Regions from separate parts of the Lysinibacillus sp. COL-1 genome, predicted to be linked through region 2. Evidence: riboswitches for the same ligand, from Rfam matches in the RefSeq annotation. Region 2 holds a riboswitch; each other region holds the start of a gene.
The links. Region 2 has a riboswitch for S-adenosylmethionine ahead of metA (homoserine O-acetyltransferase MetA). Riboswitches for the same ligand answer to the same signal wherever they lie in the genome.
Positions count from the first base shown of each region.

Region 1: linked by a shared signal. The riboswitch ahead of AC6BKE_RS06270 (bifunctional homocysteine S-methyltransferase/methylenetetrahydrofolate reductase) and the one ahead of metA (homoserine O-acetyltransferase MetA) in region 2 are both predicted to bind S-adenosylmethionine.
Region 3: linked by a shared signal. The riboswitch ahead of AC6BKE_RS15770 (YezD family protein) and the one ahead of metA (homoserine O-acetyltransferase MetA) in region 2 are both predicted to bind S-adenosylmethionine.

Region 1 is NZ_JCAWSJ010000003.1:386,533-392,062, forward strand. It holds gene AC6BKE_RS06260 (protoglobin domain-containing protein) at 1-82, shown strand, start outside; gene AC6BKE_RS06265 (protoporphyrinogen oxidase) at 314-1,708, shown strand; SAM riboswitch class I at 1,808-1,908, shown strand; gene AC6BKE_RS06270 (bifunctional homocysteine S-methyltransferase/methylenetetrahydrofolate reductase) at 2,000-3,847, shown strand; gene metH (methionine synthase) at 3,840-5,530, shown strand, end outside.
Region 2 is NZ_JCAWSJ010000004.1:2,261,925-2,267,454, forward strand. It holds gene AC6BKE_RS19500 (spore germination protein) at 1-617, shown strand, start outside; gene AC6BKE_RS19505 (Ger(x)C family spore germination protein) at 643-1,842, shown strand; gene AC6BKE_RS19510 (hypothetical protein) at 1,847-2,080, shown strand; gene AC6BKE_RS19515 (GerAB/ArcD/ProY family transporter) at 2,111-3,259, shown strand; gene metA (homoserine O-acetyltransferase MetA) at 3,300-4,235, opposite strand; SAM riboswitch class I at 4,345-4,455, opposite strand; gene AC6BKE_RS19525 (nucleotide excision repair endonuclease) at 4,605-5,030, shown strand; gene AC6BKE_RS19530 (hypothetical protein) at 5,083-5,469, opposite strand; gene AC6BKE_RS19535 (TrmB family transcriptional regulator) at 5,491-5,530, opposite strand, start outside.
Region 3 is NZ_JCAWSJ010000004.1:1,535,309-1,540,838, reverse strand. It holds gene AC6BKE_RS15790 (formate--tetrahydrofolate ligase) at 1-1,324, opposite strand, end outside; gene AC6BKE_RS15785 (cold-shock protein) at 1,537-1,737, shown strand; gene AC6BKE_RS15780 (VOC family protein) at 1,842-2,627, opposite strand; gene AC6BKE_RS15775 (flavin reductase family protein) at 2,786-3,271, shown strand; gene AC6BKE_RS15770 (YezD family protein) at 3,354-3,509, opposite strand; SAM riboswitch class I at 3,579-3,675, opposite strand; gene AC6BKE_RS15765 (phosphopantothenoylcysteine decarboxylase domain-containing protein) at 3,886-4,560, opposite strand; gene AC6BKE_RS15760 (LysR family transcriptional regulator) at 4,635-5,513, opposite strand.

The DNA.
Region 1 (5,530 bases), on a different contig from region 2:
AAACGAGTTAGGGACATCATTTACAGAAGTAACGAATTCAGCAGAAAACTTAGCAAGCTTTTCCAAAAATCTAAAAGGATAGACTACTAAATTAACGTTTATGTTTCCGTATTTTTTAGACATATTAAACACTATAGTACCTATAAATATGTGTATTTTTGTAAATCTTGAAATGGAAATTCCATATGATTAAGCTAGAGCTATCTCACAGATGAGGTAGCTCTATTTTTGCTAAATTTGTAAAGGGTTTAACGTAATTTTCAATGAAAATAAGTTTATACTGTAGGAAGAACTAAAAATAGGGGCGGTTACTATGAAAACAGTTGTTGTATTAGGTGGCGGTATTACAGGATTATGCACAATGCATTATTTACAACGTCAAGTGAAGGAAAATAATGTAGATGTGCGTCTAGTGCTTGTAGAAAAAAATACATATTTAGGGGGCAAATTATATTCAACACATGAGCAAGGTTTTATTATGGAAACAGGTGCTGACTCGATTGTAGCTCGTCATAAAGGTGTTATGGAGCTTGTACAGGAGCTTGATTTTGAGGAGAATCTAGTTTACAACGAAACAGGTATTTCCTATATTTATACGAATAATGAATTACATGCCATTCCGGCAGATTCTACTTTTGGAATACCAATGAGTTTGGCATCCTTGGAGCAAAGCACATTGATTACAGAGCAAGGTAAACAAGATGCATTAAAAGATTTGACTTTACCAAACAAAGACTTCACAAAGGAAAGTTCAATTGGAGAGTTTTTAACCTATTATTTAGGGGAAGAGCTTGTGAAAAATCAAATTGCACCCGTTCTTGCAGGTGTTTATTCAGGGGATTTACACCAGCTTTCGATTGCCTCTACTTTACCGTACTTGATTGACTATAAGAACGAGTATGGAAGTATCATAAAAGGCTTTGATGCGAATCGTGAGCAATTTGCTAAAGCAGCCAATAAAAAGTTTATATCGTTCAAAAACGGTTTATCTTCTCTAATTGATCGTCTCGAACAAACATTAACTGATGTAGAGATCATCAAGGGTGTTGCAACTGTCAATGTTCAAAAGCAAGAAAACCACTATTCAATTGCCTTAGCTAATGGTGAAAGCATCGAGACAGATTATGTCGTTTTAGCACTGCCGAATGAGGCTGTTCAAGGCCTACTACAGGATGAATCATTAAACCGTTATTTTGACCAATTTACGACAGCTTCAGCAATTACGATCTATTTAGGTTTTGATGTACCAGACTCTAGATTGCCAGCAGATGGAACGGGCTATATTGTCTCACATAATTCTGACGTTACATGTAATGCTGCAACTTGGACAAGTCGTAAATGGAGGCATACATCAAGAGATCATAAATTACTTGTGCGACTCTTTTATAAAAGCATCAATCCAGCATATGAGCAACTCCGTGCCATGTCTGACGAAGAATTAGCAGCGGTTGCTTTAGAGGATGTGCGCAAGAGCCTAGGAATAGAGGAACAGCCAACAGTTATTAATGTCACAAAATGGATTGATCAAATGCCAAAATATGATCTAGCTCACCGTGAAGCATTACAAGGTTTAGTTCAAGAATTACAAGAAAACTATCCTAATCTATCCATCGCAGGTTGTTCATACTTTGGGGTAGGGATTGGTGCTTGTATTCAAAATGGGAAGAAAATCGGTGAGGAGCTTGCAAAGGAACTAGCCAATTTCTAAGCTTTTAAGTGAAAAATATCTTTGTTATGTGAAATAGTCTTGACTCATTCGTCAGTAAACGATATGATTCTTTTAATTATTTAAAAAATTCATACTACATTCTTATCAAGAGAAGCAGAGGGACTGGCCCATTGAAGCTTCAGCAACCAACTTTTTTGTCAGGTGCTAAATCCAGAAGACCATTGAGTCGAAGATGAGAAGGAAAAAACAATGATGAGTCATTAAAGCCTTCTTTTTTTTATAAAAGAAGGCTTTTTATTATACAGAGATATAGGAAGAGAGGCTAGTTTAATGAGATTGCTTGAAAGGTTAAAAACGCATGTATTGACGGCAGATGGCGCAATAGGCACAGTACTTTATGGCTATGGTTTGGAGTATTGTCATGAGGAAATGAATGTACAGAAACCTGAGTTAATTGAAAAGATTCATAGAGAATATATTGCAGCTGGTGCTGATATCATCCAAACGAATACGTATGGTGCAAATGCCATTAAATTAGCTCGCTATGGATTAGAATCGCGTGTCCAACAATTTAATGAAGCAGCGATTACAATCGCAAAGCGAGCTGCGGCAGATGGAGGTCAGTTTGTCTTAGGGACAATTGGTGGTATTCGTGGTATTCGTAAAAGTGATGCAACGTTAGATGAAATCTTAGCAACTATTGAGGAGCAAGCGAGTGTTTTACTTGCTGGGAATCCAGACGGCCTTTTACTCGAAACCTATTATGATTTTGAAGAATTAACAGCTACCTTAAAGATGCTACGGACAAAGACAAAATTACCGATTATTGCGCAAGTTTCCATGCACGAACCTGGTGTTTTACAAAACGGTATGTCTTTAAATAACGCCCTGCATGAGCTAGAAAAACTTGGTGCGGATATTGTGGGTGTCAATTGTCGTTTAGGTCCACACCATACCATTCAGGCGTTTGAAGGTGTAGAACTTCCTGATAAGGCATTTATGTCGGCTTATCCGAATGCTTCACTCCTTGACTTAGAAGATGGTCGTGTCGTTTATGAGTCAGAAGCTGAATATTTTGGTCGAGCGGCTGTGGAATTACGTGATCAAGGGGTACGCTTAATTGGAGGCTGTTGTGGTACGACACCGAAGCATATAGCAGCAGCGAAGAAGTATTTAGAAGAGTTATCACCAGTTCATGAAAAGTATGCCAAACCGGAGAAGATTCAAATTGTTCGTGAAGCAGAGCCAACGAAGTATGAACCTCTTCATGAAAAAGTAAAGCGCGAACGCTCTGTCATTGTAGAGCTAGATACACCTAGACATCTAGAAATTGATGGTTTTTTGGAAGGGGCAAAACAATTGTATGATGCAGGAGCAGATGTCGTCATGATGGCAGACAATTCTCTGGCTTCTCCACGTATTAGCAATATTGCTATGGGTGCATTGTTGAAGAGTACTAATGGTGTACGTCCTCTAACACATATTACATGCCGAGATCGTAATTTAATCGGTCTGCAATCACATTTAATGGGGTTAAATGCATTAGGAATTCATGATGTGTTAGCTGTTACTGGTGATCCAACAAAAGTTGGGGACTTCCCAGGTGCCACAAGTGTTTATGATGTCTCATCAATGGAGCTGATCCAATTAATTAAGCAGTTAAATCAAGGCATTTCCTTCTCAGGTAAACCACTTCGTAAAAAAGCAAGTTTTTCAGTAGCTGCTGCATTTAATCCAAATGTCCGTGTATTAGATCGTGCTGTGGCACGCTTAGAGAAGAAAATTGAGTATGGAGCAGACTACTTTATTTCACAGCCAGTATATACGAAGGAAAAAATTGTGGAAATTTATGAGGCAACCAAGCATTTGCAAGCACCTATTTATATTGGTATTATGCCCGTTACAAGTTATAAAAGTGCTGAATTCTTACATCATGAGGTGCCAGGCATAAAATTATCTGAAGATGCCTTAGCAAGAATGAAGGCCTGTGGTGAAGATAAAGAACGTGCAACATTTGAGGGAATTGCCATTGCGAAGGAATTAGTTGAGGTGGCTGCCCAGTATTTCAATGGCATTTACCTTATCACTCCATTTTTACGTTATGATGTGACATTAGAGTTGATGAAATATATTGAGCAATTGGATGAACAGAAAAAAGGGGTAAGTATACATGGCTAAGCACTTGATTGAAAAGCAACTAGAGAAACGTATTTTAATTCTTGATGGCGCAATGGGAACAATGCTACAAAACGAAAACTTATCCGCTGAGGATTTTGGCGGGGAGGAGCTTGATGGCTGTAATGAAAATCTTGTGCTGACTAGACCTGATGTAATTAAGGAAATTCACCATAAATATTTAGAGGCAGGCGCAGATATTATTTGTACGAATACTTTTGGCGGGACGCCTCTTGTGTTAAATGAATATGATCTTGGCGCAAAAGCGGAAGAAATTAATAAACGTGCCGTCGAAATTGCTCGTCAAGCAGTGGATAACTTTTCAACATCAGATTGGCCACGCTTTGTTGCTGGCGCAATGGGTCCAACAACAAAAACATTATCCGTAACTGGCGGTATTACATTTGATGAGCTAGAGGAAAACTTTTATGTACAGGCGAAGGCGTTAATTGAGGCAGGAGCAGACGTCCTTTTACTAGAAACTAGTCAGGATATGTTAAACGTAAAAGCAGGTACTCTAGGTGTAGCACGTGCTTTCGCGGCAACTGGCAAAGAACTACCCGTCATGATTTCAGGAACAATTGAACCGATGGGTACAACACTCGCAGGGCAAACGATTGATGCTTTTTATATTTCTATTGAACATATTAAACCACTATCCGTTGGCTTAAACTGTGCGACTGGACCAGAGTTTATGACGGATCATATTCGTTCATTAGCAGAGCTTTCCACAGGCTATATTAGCTGTTATCCGAATGCAGGCTTACCGGATGAAGAAGGTTGCTATCATGAATCACCAGAATCTTTATCACAAAAATTAAAAGGCTTTGCAGAAAAGGGCTGGCTTAATATTGTAGGTGGATGTTGTGGGACGACTCCAGCTCATATCACAGCTATCCGTGAGGTTTTAAAAGATGAAAAACCACGCCAAATACCAGAGAAAACACATGGTCATGCGGTATCAGGAATCGAACCATTATTGTATGACGATTCTATGCGTCCATTATTTATTGGTGAAAGAACGAATGTTATAGGCTCTCGTAAATTTAAGAATTTAATCATTGATGGGAAGTTTGAAGAAGCTGCAGAAATTGCACGTGCGCAAGTAAAAAATGGTGCACACGTTATTGATATTTGTTTAGCCAACCCTGATCGTGATGAATTAGCTGATATGCGTGGTTTTATGCAGGAGGTTGTGAAAAAGGTTAAGGTTCCTCTTGTAATCGACTCGACAGATGAAAAGGTCATTGAGGAAGCATTAAAATTTTCTCAAGGAAAAGCCATCATTAACTCTATAAATCTAGAAGATGGTGAAGAACGATTTGATGCAGTAATGCCACTCGTAAAGAAGTATGGAGCCTCATTGGTAGTTGGAACCATTGATGAAATAGGAATGGCTGTTGATCGTCATCGCAAGCTTGAAATTGCCGAACGTTCCTATAAATTACTAACTGAAAAATGGGGACTTGCACCGGAGGATATCATTTTCGACCCGTTGATGTTCCCTGTAGGGACTGGTGATGAGCAGTATATTGGATCGGCTCTAGAAACAATTGAAGGAATTCGACTAATCAAAGAAAAGATGCCACAGACATTAACTGTACTGGGTGTAAGTAATATTTCATTTGGCTTACCACCAGTTGGCCGTGAAGTACTGAATGCTGTGTATCTTTATCATTGTACACA
Region 2 (5,530 bases):
GCATCGGTCTGGCATTAGTCGCGCCATCCTTATATGTGGCTATAACTACCTTTCACCAGGAAATGCTGCCAACACCAATGTTGATTAGTATTGCTTCACAAAGAGAAGGCGTTCCCTTCCCCGCAGTTGTGGAGGCACTCATTATGGAGATTGCCTTTGAGGTATTAAGGGAGGCTGGGCTTCGTATGCCTAGAACAATCGGCCCAGCGGTGTCTATAGTCGGTACTTTAGTTATTGGTCAGGCGGCAGTTGATGCGGGTGTGGTATCTGCTGTAATGGTCATTATTGTAGCTTTAACAGCAATTTGTAGTTTTCTTTTCCCTGCCTACGGTTTGTCGAATACGATTCGTGTGTTACGTTTCCCATTAATGATTTTAGCTGCTATGTTTGGTTTATTTGGTGTTATGTTCGGTATTATGGTCATTATTCTCCATTTATGTAGCATTCGTTCATTTGGTGTACCTTATTTAAGTCCATTTGCACCGTTAGTTTTAAAGGATCAAAAGGATGCCTTTCTTTTGTTCCCTCGTAGAAAGTTACTAACACGACCTCGTTTAGTTAATCAAAAAAATATTGTTAGAGGACATAAATATGTCAATGTAAAGGGCAGGAAATAACTACTGGATAAATGAGGAATGGAATATGGCAAAAATAAAAGTGATTTGCTTACTATGTATCCTCACTTTACTGTTAAGTGGCTGCTGGAGTAAGCGTGAATTAAATGAATTAGCCATTGTCGTAGCACTGGGTATTGACAAAATAGACGAAGAATATGAGATTACCGTTCAAATTGTTGATCCAAGTGAAATTTCGATGCGACAGGCTTCCACGCAACGCTCTCCTGTCGTTAGCTATCATTCGAGAGGCGAGACCATCTTTGAGGCAATTCGAAAAATGACAACCAACGCTGCCCGAAAACCGTATTTTGCCCATCTTCAAGTGGTTGTTTTAGGGGAAGATCTAGCAAAAGAAGGAATTAGTGATTCACTTGATTTAATTGTAAGGGACCATGAATTTCGTAAGGATTTCGATGTCATTATGTCTCATGAAGCGACAGCGAAGGAAGTGTTAAATGTACTAACGCCCATTGAAAAGATACCCGCTAATAAAATGTTAAATTCCCTTGATGTCTCTGAAAAAGCTTGGGGCGCCACAATAGCTGTCAATATAGATGAGTTAGTCAATACATTAACGAATAAACATAAAGGGGCATTAATTACTGCTATTGAAGTACATGGTGATAAGAAATTAGGTGTAGATCAAACAAATGTGCAACGAGTTAAAACGCCTGTGCTGTTGCAGTATGCAGGATTAGCGGTCTTTAAAGGGGATAAATATATTGGGCTATTGACTGAGGGAGAAAGTAAAAGCGTTAGTTTCCTGAATGATAAAATACAGAGTACGATCGAAATCATAGCCTGCCCAAAGAAAGGAACTCTATCATCTGAAATCACTCAATCCACAACAAAAGTGAAAGGGTCTTTTGATAACGGAATGCCGAAAATTGATGTCCGTATTAATGTTGAGCAGAACATAGGAGAGGTCGAATGTGATATCGATCTTACAAAAAATAAATCCATTGATTATGTCAATAAAAAAACAGCTAAGGGCATTGATGAACGAATTCAAAAAACATTGGAGAAAATACAACAGCAATATGAGGTTGATGTGTTTGGTTTCGGTGATGCCTTACATCGTGCAGATCCAAAACAGTGGAAAAAAATTAAGGATGAGTGGGCTTCCATCTTTCCAGATTTGGCGGTAGATGTGCAAGTGAAAGTAACGACACAAGGTTTAGGTACGATGCAAAATTCATTATTAAACAAGCCAAAGGAGGAGTAACGAAATGGTGCTAGCTGTAGCCATCTTTATCATTTCAATGATCCTAGCACTTATTTTTATACCAAAGCTAAAAAAGCAGCATGATTCAAAAACCATTGTCGTATTTTCTATTTTGCTTCTCATCGGAACGGCTTTGAATATGGGAAATGCGCTAAAAATCCATATTCCAAGCCCATTGGATTTGATTACCTTTATCTTTACACCAATTAAAGATTATATTGTGTCATTAACAAAATAGATAGAAGGATAAAAAATGGAGGGTTGCTCGATGGAAAAAGAGATTATTAGTTCAAGACAATTTACAATCATTACATTCCTCTATTCTATCGGAACGGCAATTTTAATTATCCCTTCTAGTATTACGGGTGCCGCTAAGCAAGATGCATGGATTGCCGCCTGCATTGGAGTTGTCCTTAGCCTGCTGGCCGTTAAATTATTTTTAACACTAGCCAACCAAACACCGTCACTTAATTTTGTAGAGGCAAATGAAAAAATTCTTGGTCGTTTTTTTGGAAAAATCACAGCCAGTTGTTTCCTAATCTTAACCTTTCTATCTGCTGGAGAATTACTCTATTTTATCGGTATTTTTATGAAAACCGAAGTCATGCCGGAGACTCCGACATTAGCATTTGCCTTGATGTTTAGTATTATCATTATGTACGCTGCTTATTTAGGCATTGAGACCTTTGCCCGTTCAGCAGAAATTATTTTTCCAGCATTTGTCTTTATTTTTATTTTTTTTATGGTTTGTATTACGCCTCAAATTCATTTTGAGAACATTCAACCCTTATTAGAAGCAACCAAAACATCTATGCTTTATAGTATTGCACGCTTTATGAGTATCTTTTCCTTTCCACTACTGGTGTTATTAATACTGTATCCTGCTGGTGTCAATGTACAGCCATCTGCACAGAAAGGGTTATATTTTGGGACAATCCTCGGTGGCATCGTCTTAATTACGTTGATTGTGCTATCGATTCTTGTTTTAGGACCTGAGAATACGTCATCTAGAACATTTCCTAGCTATGCCTTAGCGCAAAGAATATCGATAGGGAATTTTTTGCAGCGCATTGAAATCATCATGGCCTTTATGTGGATTTCATCTATTTATATTCGCACATTTATGTATTTCTATACGACTGTTGTCGGTCTTGCGCAAATTTTAAAAATCAAGGATCATCGCCCTCTCATATTACCGATGGGTCTAATTGTCATTGGGCTTTCTCAAATTATTCATCCAGACATTGTACATTCAACCAATTACAATAATGAAATTTGGCCAATCTTTTCTTTTATAATCACCATTTTATTACCGATACTTTTATTGATTGTCGCAGTTATACGAAATCGCAAAACCAAAGCTCAAAGTACCGAAACGCCTAATACAGAAACAACGAATGACAATCAAAAAGTCTAATTTCTTTTATGGTGAGAAAAGAAATTAGACTTTTTATTAATTAAATATGATATTCAATTTCATCTACAAAATCCCATTCGTATGGTGTTTCTTGGTAAACATAGTAGTTCAACCAGTTAGAGAATAATAAATGCGTATGGGCACGCCATGTATTCATTGGCTCCTGTGATGGATCATCATTCGGGAAGTAATTCACAGGAACAGCGATATCTATGCCCTTTGCGACATCACGGCTATATTCATCGGCTAATGTTGTCGCATCATACTCCAGATGCCCTGTAATCATAATGTTTTTATTATCTTTTGATTGGACGATGAACACACCTGCATCCTCTGAATAGGATAATAATCGTAAGTCTGGATGATTGCGAACCTCGTCGATCGAAACAGAAGTATAGCGTGAATGTGGAGCGGTAAATAAATCACTGAAGCCACGTACTAAATCCACTGTTAAATCGGTGATTACATGGGAATAGACACCTGAGCATTTAGCTGAAAGTTCTACCTTTCCTATCCCATAATGATGATACAGTGCCGCCTGTGCCCCCCAACAGATATGTAAAACGGATGTCACATTCTTTTTGGACCAGTCCATAATTTCTGAAATTTCCCGCCAATAGTTAACTTCTTCAAAGGCCATTTTTTCTACAGGTGCTCCCGTAATAATCATCCCGTCATAGCGACGGTGACGAATTTGGTTGAACGTTGTGTAAAATAGCTGTAAATGTGATTTACTGACGTTTTTCGACTCATGTGTGGCCGTATTTAAAAAGGTGATATTTACCTGTAGCGGTGTATTCCCTAATAAACGTAGTAATTGAAGCTCCGTTTTTTCTTTTTCAGGCATTAAATTCAATATTAATATGTTTAACGGACGAATTTGCTGTGTTTTCGCACGGTCCTCTTCCATGACGAAGATTTTTTCCTCACGTAAATGTTCTCCAGCTGGTAAATTTTTCGGAATATTAATTGGCATCTTGCGTTCCCCTCTCTTTGATCACTCTCTTTTAGCAAACCTTGCTGACAAATTAAAAAATCCTCCTCATTCCATACGAGATAGAATGAGAAGGATTTTTTCACGTCCACTCTTATCTCTCAAAGGAAAAATCCTTCGCTGGAATTAGCACCTTTCTAACAATTGTTAGAGGTTGCTGAAGCGTCATCGGGCCAAATCCCTCAGCTTCTCTTGATAAGATTATTTAATTACATCGAATTGTAGCATGAATTAGTTAGAATATCAATAATTCATAGAATATTTTGTGATTCAAATGCATGTTCCTCGTTTATTTGATGTACACTAAGCTTGCTATAAGTAGTGTTTCTACATTTAAAATTTATGGTAAACATGCCGTATTTATGTTACCATATAACTTTAGTAACAGAGAGGAACGTGAATACTTTGATTAAAATTGAATTTCCAAAACCTGATGTAGTCATCCGTCAACGTGAACAAGAAGTAAAACCTGGTGATGTGCCTATCACACCATACTTTGGTTTTATTGACTTCCATAAAATCACACGTGATAAAGGCGGCATTTTTTTATTCTATAATGACAAGAATGAGCTATTATTTGTCGGCAAAGCACGTAAAATTCGTCAACGTATTAAAAAGCATTTCGAGGACAATGTATCTCCGATGAAAAATCATCGTGATGAAGTGTTCAAAATTGAGGTCTATGAAGTAGAAGATCCAATGGAACGTGAAATTTACGAAACATATGCGATTAACACTTTCCGCTCCAAATACAATGTAGAGAAAGTCTTTTATTAAGATATCTTGTAAAGAAACCGAAATCTCATTTAATGGGATTTCGGTTTTTGTCTTATATAGAGGTTACGCGATCTATTGGCGTACTCTCGCCGTTTATTCGCAAATCAATCGTGTCTAGCTCAGGATCTTTGGTGATGATTTTATATACATAGGGTTGAGCCACTTTTCGTTGCTCGCTACCTTCTTTCAGTTGGATAACTTGACTATTTTTTTCAGCCGCAATACTTGCCAGCACATTCCCTTTCGAATAATAAACAAGATAATACGTAGAGTCATCTTCATACAATAATTGAATCTTATCATTAGCCTCAATTTTTTGTTGAATATTGTCTGGAACGACAGTTAGCTCATGAATCATTAGTGGTTTGGTAGGCGTTTTAGCGTTACATGCTCCTAACATTAATAAGCTCATTAAACCTAGCAACACGAATTTTTTCACGTTACTCCCCTTCCCTTATGACTATTCTAAGAAAAAAGCTTTACGCTCCTTAGCAATCCAG
Region 3 (5,530 bases), 730 kb from region 2:
CATATAAAGGAGAGAAGTTGTTTTCTTCTTCAAGCACAGCTAATACTTGTTCAGCTAGTGCTAATCCGCCTTTCCCGCCCTCTTCCCAGACATTTGTACGGGCAATACGAACTTGATTTTCCTGACACCAGTTCAGAACAGCCTCTAGCTCCGCCTCTGAGTCTGTAATAAAACGATTTAACGCAATAATCGGTTCAACACCAAATGTACGTACCGTATCAACATGCTTAGCTAAGTTTTCAATTCCTTGTAGCAGGGCATTCACATTTTCGTCAACAAGTGCCGTTTTCGGTACACCACCATGCATTTTTAAGGCACGAATCGTTGCTACGATAACGACTGCACTTGGTTTAAAGCCCGCTTTACGTGCTTTAATATTCATAAATTTTTCAGCACCTAAATCGGAGCCAAAGCCCGCTTCTGTTACGACAATGTCCGCTAGCTTGCGAGCAGTTTGTGTCGCCATAATGGAATTACAGCCGTGGGCAATATTAGCAAATGGACCACCATGTATAATAGCTGGAGTGCCTTCTAATGTTTGAACTAAGTTTGGCTTGAAGGCATCTTTCAATAATAATGTTAAGGCACCTTCTACTTGTAAATCACGTACAAAGACAGGCTCACGCTCAAATGTATAGCCAACCACAATGCTAGCTATGCGTTCACGTAAATCCTCAATACTTGTCGCTAAACAGAACACCGCCATAATTTCGGAGGCCACTGTAATATCAAAGCCGTCCTCGCGCGGCATGCCCTGAACAGGGCCACCTAATCCCACAACCACTTTACGAAGGGCACGATCATTTAAGTCCATCACACGCTTCCAAATAATGCGTCGTGGATCAATGTTTAATGCATTTCCTTGATGGATATGATTATCAATGAATGCGGATAAAGCATTGTTGGCTGTTGTAATCGCATGAAGGTCGCCAGTGAAATGTAAATTAATATCCTCCATTGGTACAACCTGTGCGTAGCCGCCGCCAGTTGCCCCGCCTTTTACGCCCATAACTGGACCCAATGACGGTTCACGTAAAGCGACCATTACTTTCTTATTTAATTGATGAAGAGCATCTGCTAGTCCTACAGTAACCGTCGACTTCCCTTCACCTGCTGGTGTCGGACTAATAGCTGAAACTAGCACAACCTTTGCGTCCTCACCCTGAGCTGTAATTTTTAAAGGATCAATTTTTGCTTTGTAGCGTCCATACTGCTCAAGAGCATCCTCTGGAATACCCGCAGCATTGGCAATTTCCGTAATCGGTTTGATTACTGCTTGACTAGCGATTTCTAAATCTGATAATGGTTGATTTTTCGTTGTCATTTGGCATCCTACTTTCTATGTTGTTCATTTCCATTATAGTCTTAATTGTGAAAAAAAAGAAAGCCAGATACACAAGCATTTCGACAATCAATTGACATCTTTGTTCAATTCATGTATGTTCTAAGAGAAAATGCAATTTTTCACATTTTCTCAATGATAGCACAACTTAGTTAACTTTATTTTACATTCAAGCGCATTGGAGGCGAATGCTTATGCAACAGGGGATCGTAAAGTGGTTCAATAATGAAAAGGGTTATGGCTTTATTGAATGTGATGATGGAGAAGATGTATTTGTACATTTTACGGGCATCCAGGAGGAAGGCTTCCGTACACTTGAAGAAGGTCAGAAGGTGTCATTTGATGTTGTGGAAGGCAATCGAGGACCCCAGGCATCAAATGTTGTAAAATTATAAGCTCCAAAATTGAAAGTGGATGAGGTAGATGAATAGTGCTCAATCCGCTTTTTGACATGTTTGCACATAAAAATCCACTTCAACAATTGAAGTGGATTTTTAATTTATCTATTAATCCAATAAAAAGCACCTGGACAAACTAATGTTTCCTTTGTTCGGTGTGGATCTTTCAATGTTACACCGATGGGTCCTTCTTTTAAATGCCCTAGCGTCATGGCAGATGCTGCCGCCTCCTCATAAAAATCCAAGCGCATATTTGGTAGCTGTAGTGACACAAATTGCTCATGCTGCTCAGAATCGGGTAGCTGCAATACCTTTTGCCAAAGCTGAACCGTCTCCTCCACATCCTTGACAAAAAACTGAATAGATTCCATTGTGATGGCTTGGTTTTCATCGATTGCACCACTAGCTTTTAATTGTGCCAAACGTTCCTCATCTTCATCTGCCCATTCAATTAAGAATGGAAAATCCAATGAAAGATTGGGCATGCCAAAATGCAATAGCTTCCATTCTAGTGTCGTGCCATCTGGTCTTGTTCGGCTACAAGCATCGGGACCATATACTTCAAAGCCCAATGCACGCAATCGTTGACCCTCGTCTTCAATATTTTTGGTGCGCAAGGCAATTCGTGAAAATCCTTGGCGCTCACGATCACGTTTAAACGTATAATGTAGGGAATAAGGGTACAAAGCCGCTTGCTCAAATAAATCACGATCATAAATAGCGATTTGTTCAATATAGCTTAAGCCAAAATAGCTTAGCGTATTATAAGTCCCCCACATCGTGTGTTGACCACCGTTCACTGTACGGACATTTCGTTTATTGAAGAAAACCTTTATATTTTCTGGTGATTCTACTTGATGTACCAGATGATCAAAATATAAAGTCATGGCAATTCCCCTTTCTTTCCCCCATTAGCTTTACCTGGATGTTTAATTGATTTAAAATTTACTTAAGAAAAGGAGTTACTATATGGTATGAAAAAAAGTGCAATTTACCTACTAACTCCGTTAACTAATTTATGACTAACTATAAAGAGGTGATTTGAATGACAGATCAAGTAGCTGCTTTTAAATTGGCATTAGGTAACTATCCTACAGGTGTAACGGTTGTGACAGCATGTCATGAAACGAATCCAATTGGCTTAACAGTCAATTCTTTTGCATCTGTTTCCATTGACCCACTACTTATTTTATGGTCACTTGATAAAAAATCTCAGCTCCATTCTTACTTTATGGGTGCGGAAAAATTCGCTGTCAATATTTTAGCGAGTAATCAAGAGCATTTATGTACATTATTTGCAAGTAAAGTCCCGGATCGCTTTGCTCAAGCTAAATGGTCTACTTCTACTTTTGGGCTACCGATTTTACATGATACAGCAGCTATTTTACAATGTAAATCATTTCAGCAAATAGATGCAGGCGATCATACTATTTTTATTGGGCAAGTGCTAGACATTACAAATTCTCAAAAAGAACCCCTTCTCTATCATCGTCGTCATATCGGTCCAATTCCAAAAAGCTTTTATAGCTAATTTCCATAAAAAAGAGCCACTTGTAAGCAATGGAAACCATGCTTATTAGTGGCCTTTTCACATCGTTCAACTGAAATGAGCATTATTTCTTCTGTGGAAATCTCTGCTTTTCAAGCCTATTAATTTGCACAATCACACCATCTTGAATCGTAATATTCACTTCACCAAATTCAAGATTTTGAATTGCCTTAGCAATTGCCTCTAATTTTTTATCATCTACCTTTGCCGATTGAGCCATACGATACACCCCCTCTTTCTTCTCCTAGTTGTACAAAAGAGGCCAACGCATCAAACCGATTGATAGCCCCTCCTATCTCTCAGACACCATCTGTTGGATTTGGCACCTATCTTCTCGGTTGCCGAGGCTTCATGGGGCCAAGTCCCTCCACCTCTCTTGATAAGAGTACTGCGTTTCTTGAAAATAATTCTATAATTCTGTTATCCGAATGTCAATATAAAATATTAGAAAACCTAGTTGAATACTTTGTAATAGCATCCTCTCTGTTACAATTCACTCATAATCCTATCGTATTGTATGCTATGTCAGTCTATCTAACCACAATGGCAAAGAAAAAAACTGTGTAGAAGTATGACCTTCTCCACAGTTCATCACGTTATTCCCCATGTAAACATTCCATTAAAGTTTGCGCTGTCTGTTGCTTGCCCATCACCTTAATTGGTTGTCCCTCAGCAGGCACGATCCAATGAGGCTCATCCCCGCCATATAAAGACTGCGAGCTATTTGCAACCATAAATTGAGCATGCGCGGCTTCCATACGCAGTCTTGCACGAGCGAGTAAAAAATCCTCATCATTTGTAGCTTCTAGCTTAAAGCCTACTAGCGTTACATTCGGTTGCCAGCCCTTGATTTGCCCTAATACTTTTGGTGCCTTTTTAAAATGGATAATAGGTGGTTCGTCAGAAGGCATTTTCCCCGCTTCCTCCATTAAATTACCGGATTGATCATAGACCTTGTCAATAACCCAATCGGAGCCAGCAGCAGCCATAATGACAATATCGACTTGTTGTAGCTGAACCGCATGACGTACCTTTTCTCCTAAATCCTCAATACCTTCAAATTTTACCAATGTCATTTTGTCGTGGTTTGCTGGAAGCTGTGCAAAGTAGCCATGCATATATATTACATTCGCACCCTTAGCCAATGCGGCCTCTGCTAAATAACAGCCCATTGTCCCTTTTGATAAATTCGTGTGCCCTCGTACACGATCCCATTTTTCAAGTGTTCCCCCACTTGTAATGAGTACGGTTTTGCCTTGTAATGTCCCCATACACTCACCTATTTTCTACAATATATACAAATACTATTTTAACGTAATGTAAGGATGTGCTTCAATAGCCACAATCATAGCGTACTATTTTGCTCTTTTAACCAAGCACTTAATATTTCCGCAAATTTCTTGGTAACAGGGGAAGCATGGTGCTTCATCGCAATTCCAATGGTACGGTAGCCTCCTTGCTTTAGCGGGATTGCTTTTAACGTTGATGGTAAATGTTGAATGACCAATTGAGGCAAAATACTAATGCCCAAATGATGGGAAATCATTGAAAGAATCCCTACCTCCTCAGAAAGCTCAAAGCGAATATGGGGCTTTACATGATATTGCTCCAACAGTACCTTTACATCATTTGTCCCTTTATAGGAAGTCATGATAAAAGGCATATCTTCTAGGTCAACAATATCAATTTCTGTCTTATGAAATAAAGGGCTTTTATCTGAAACAATACATAATAAAGGGTCTTGTTGTAATTCCATAAATTGATATTGCTCTGATTTTTGACCATTCAAGAATCCTACTTCGACTTCCCCACTTAGCAGCCATTGTTCAATTTCGTAATAATCTCCCTCTCGTAACTCTACTTGTATCCCTGGAAATTGATGATCCATAATACGAACAATTTCTGGCATCCAATTCGAGGAAATACTTGAAATAACGCCAATTCGAACTTTCCCGCGTGTTACACCCAGTATATGGGCCGCTTCCTGCTGCAATAATTCCTGGGCATCCAGAACCTGACGCATCGCCCTTAGCATGGTCTGCCCCTCACTCGTCAGTGTTACACCTGCACGACTTCGATGAATGAGAGCAAAGCCAAATTCTTTTTCTAAACTAGACACGGCATGGCTCACAGCAGACTGCGTTAGTCCTAGTGCATCCGCTGCTTTTGTAAAGCTTGCTACCTCTGCCACCTTTGTTAAAATCTCATATTTAACTAAGCTCATCCGTCATCCCTCTATAT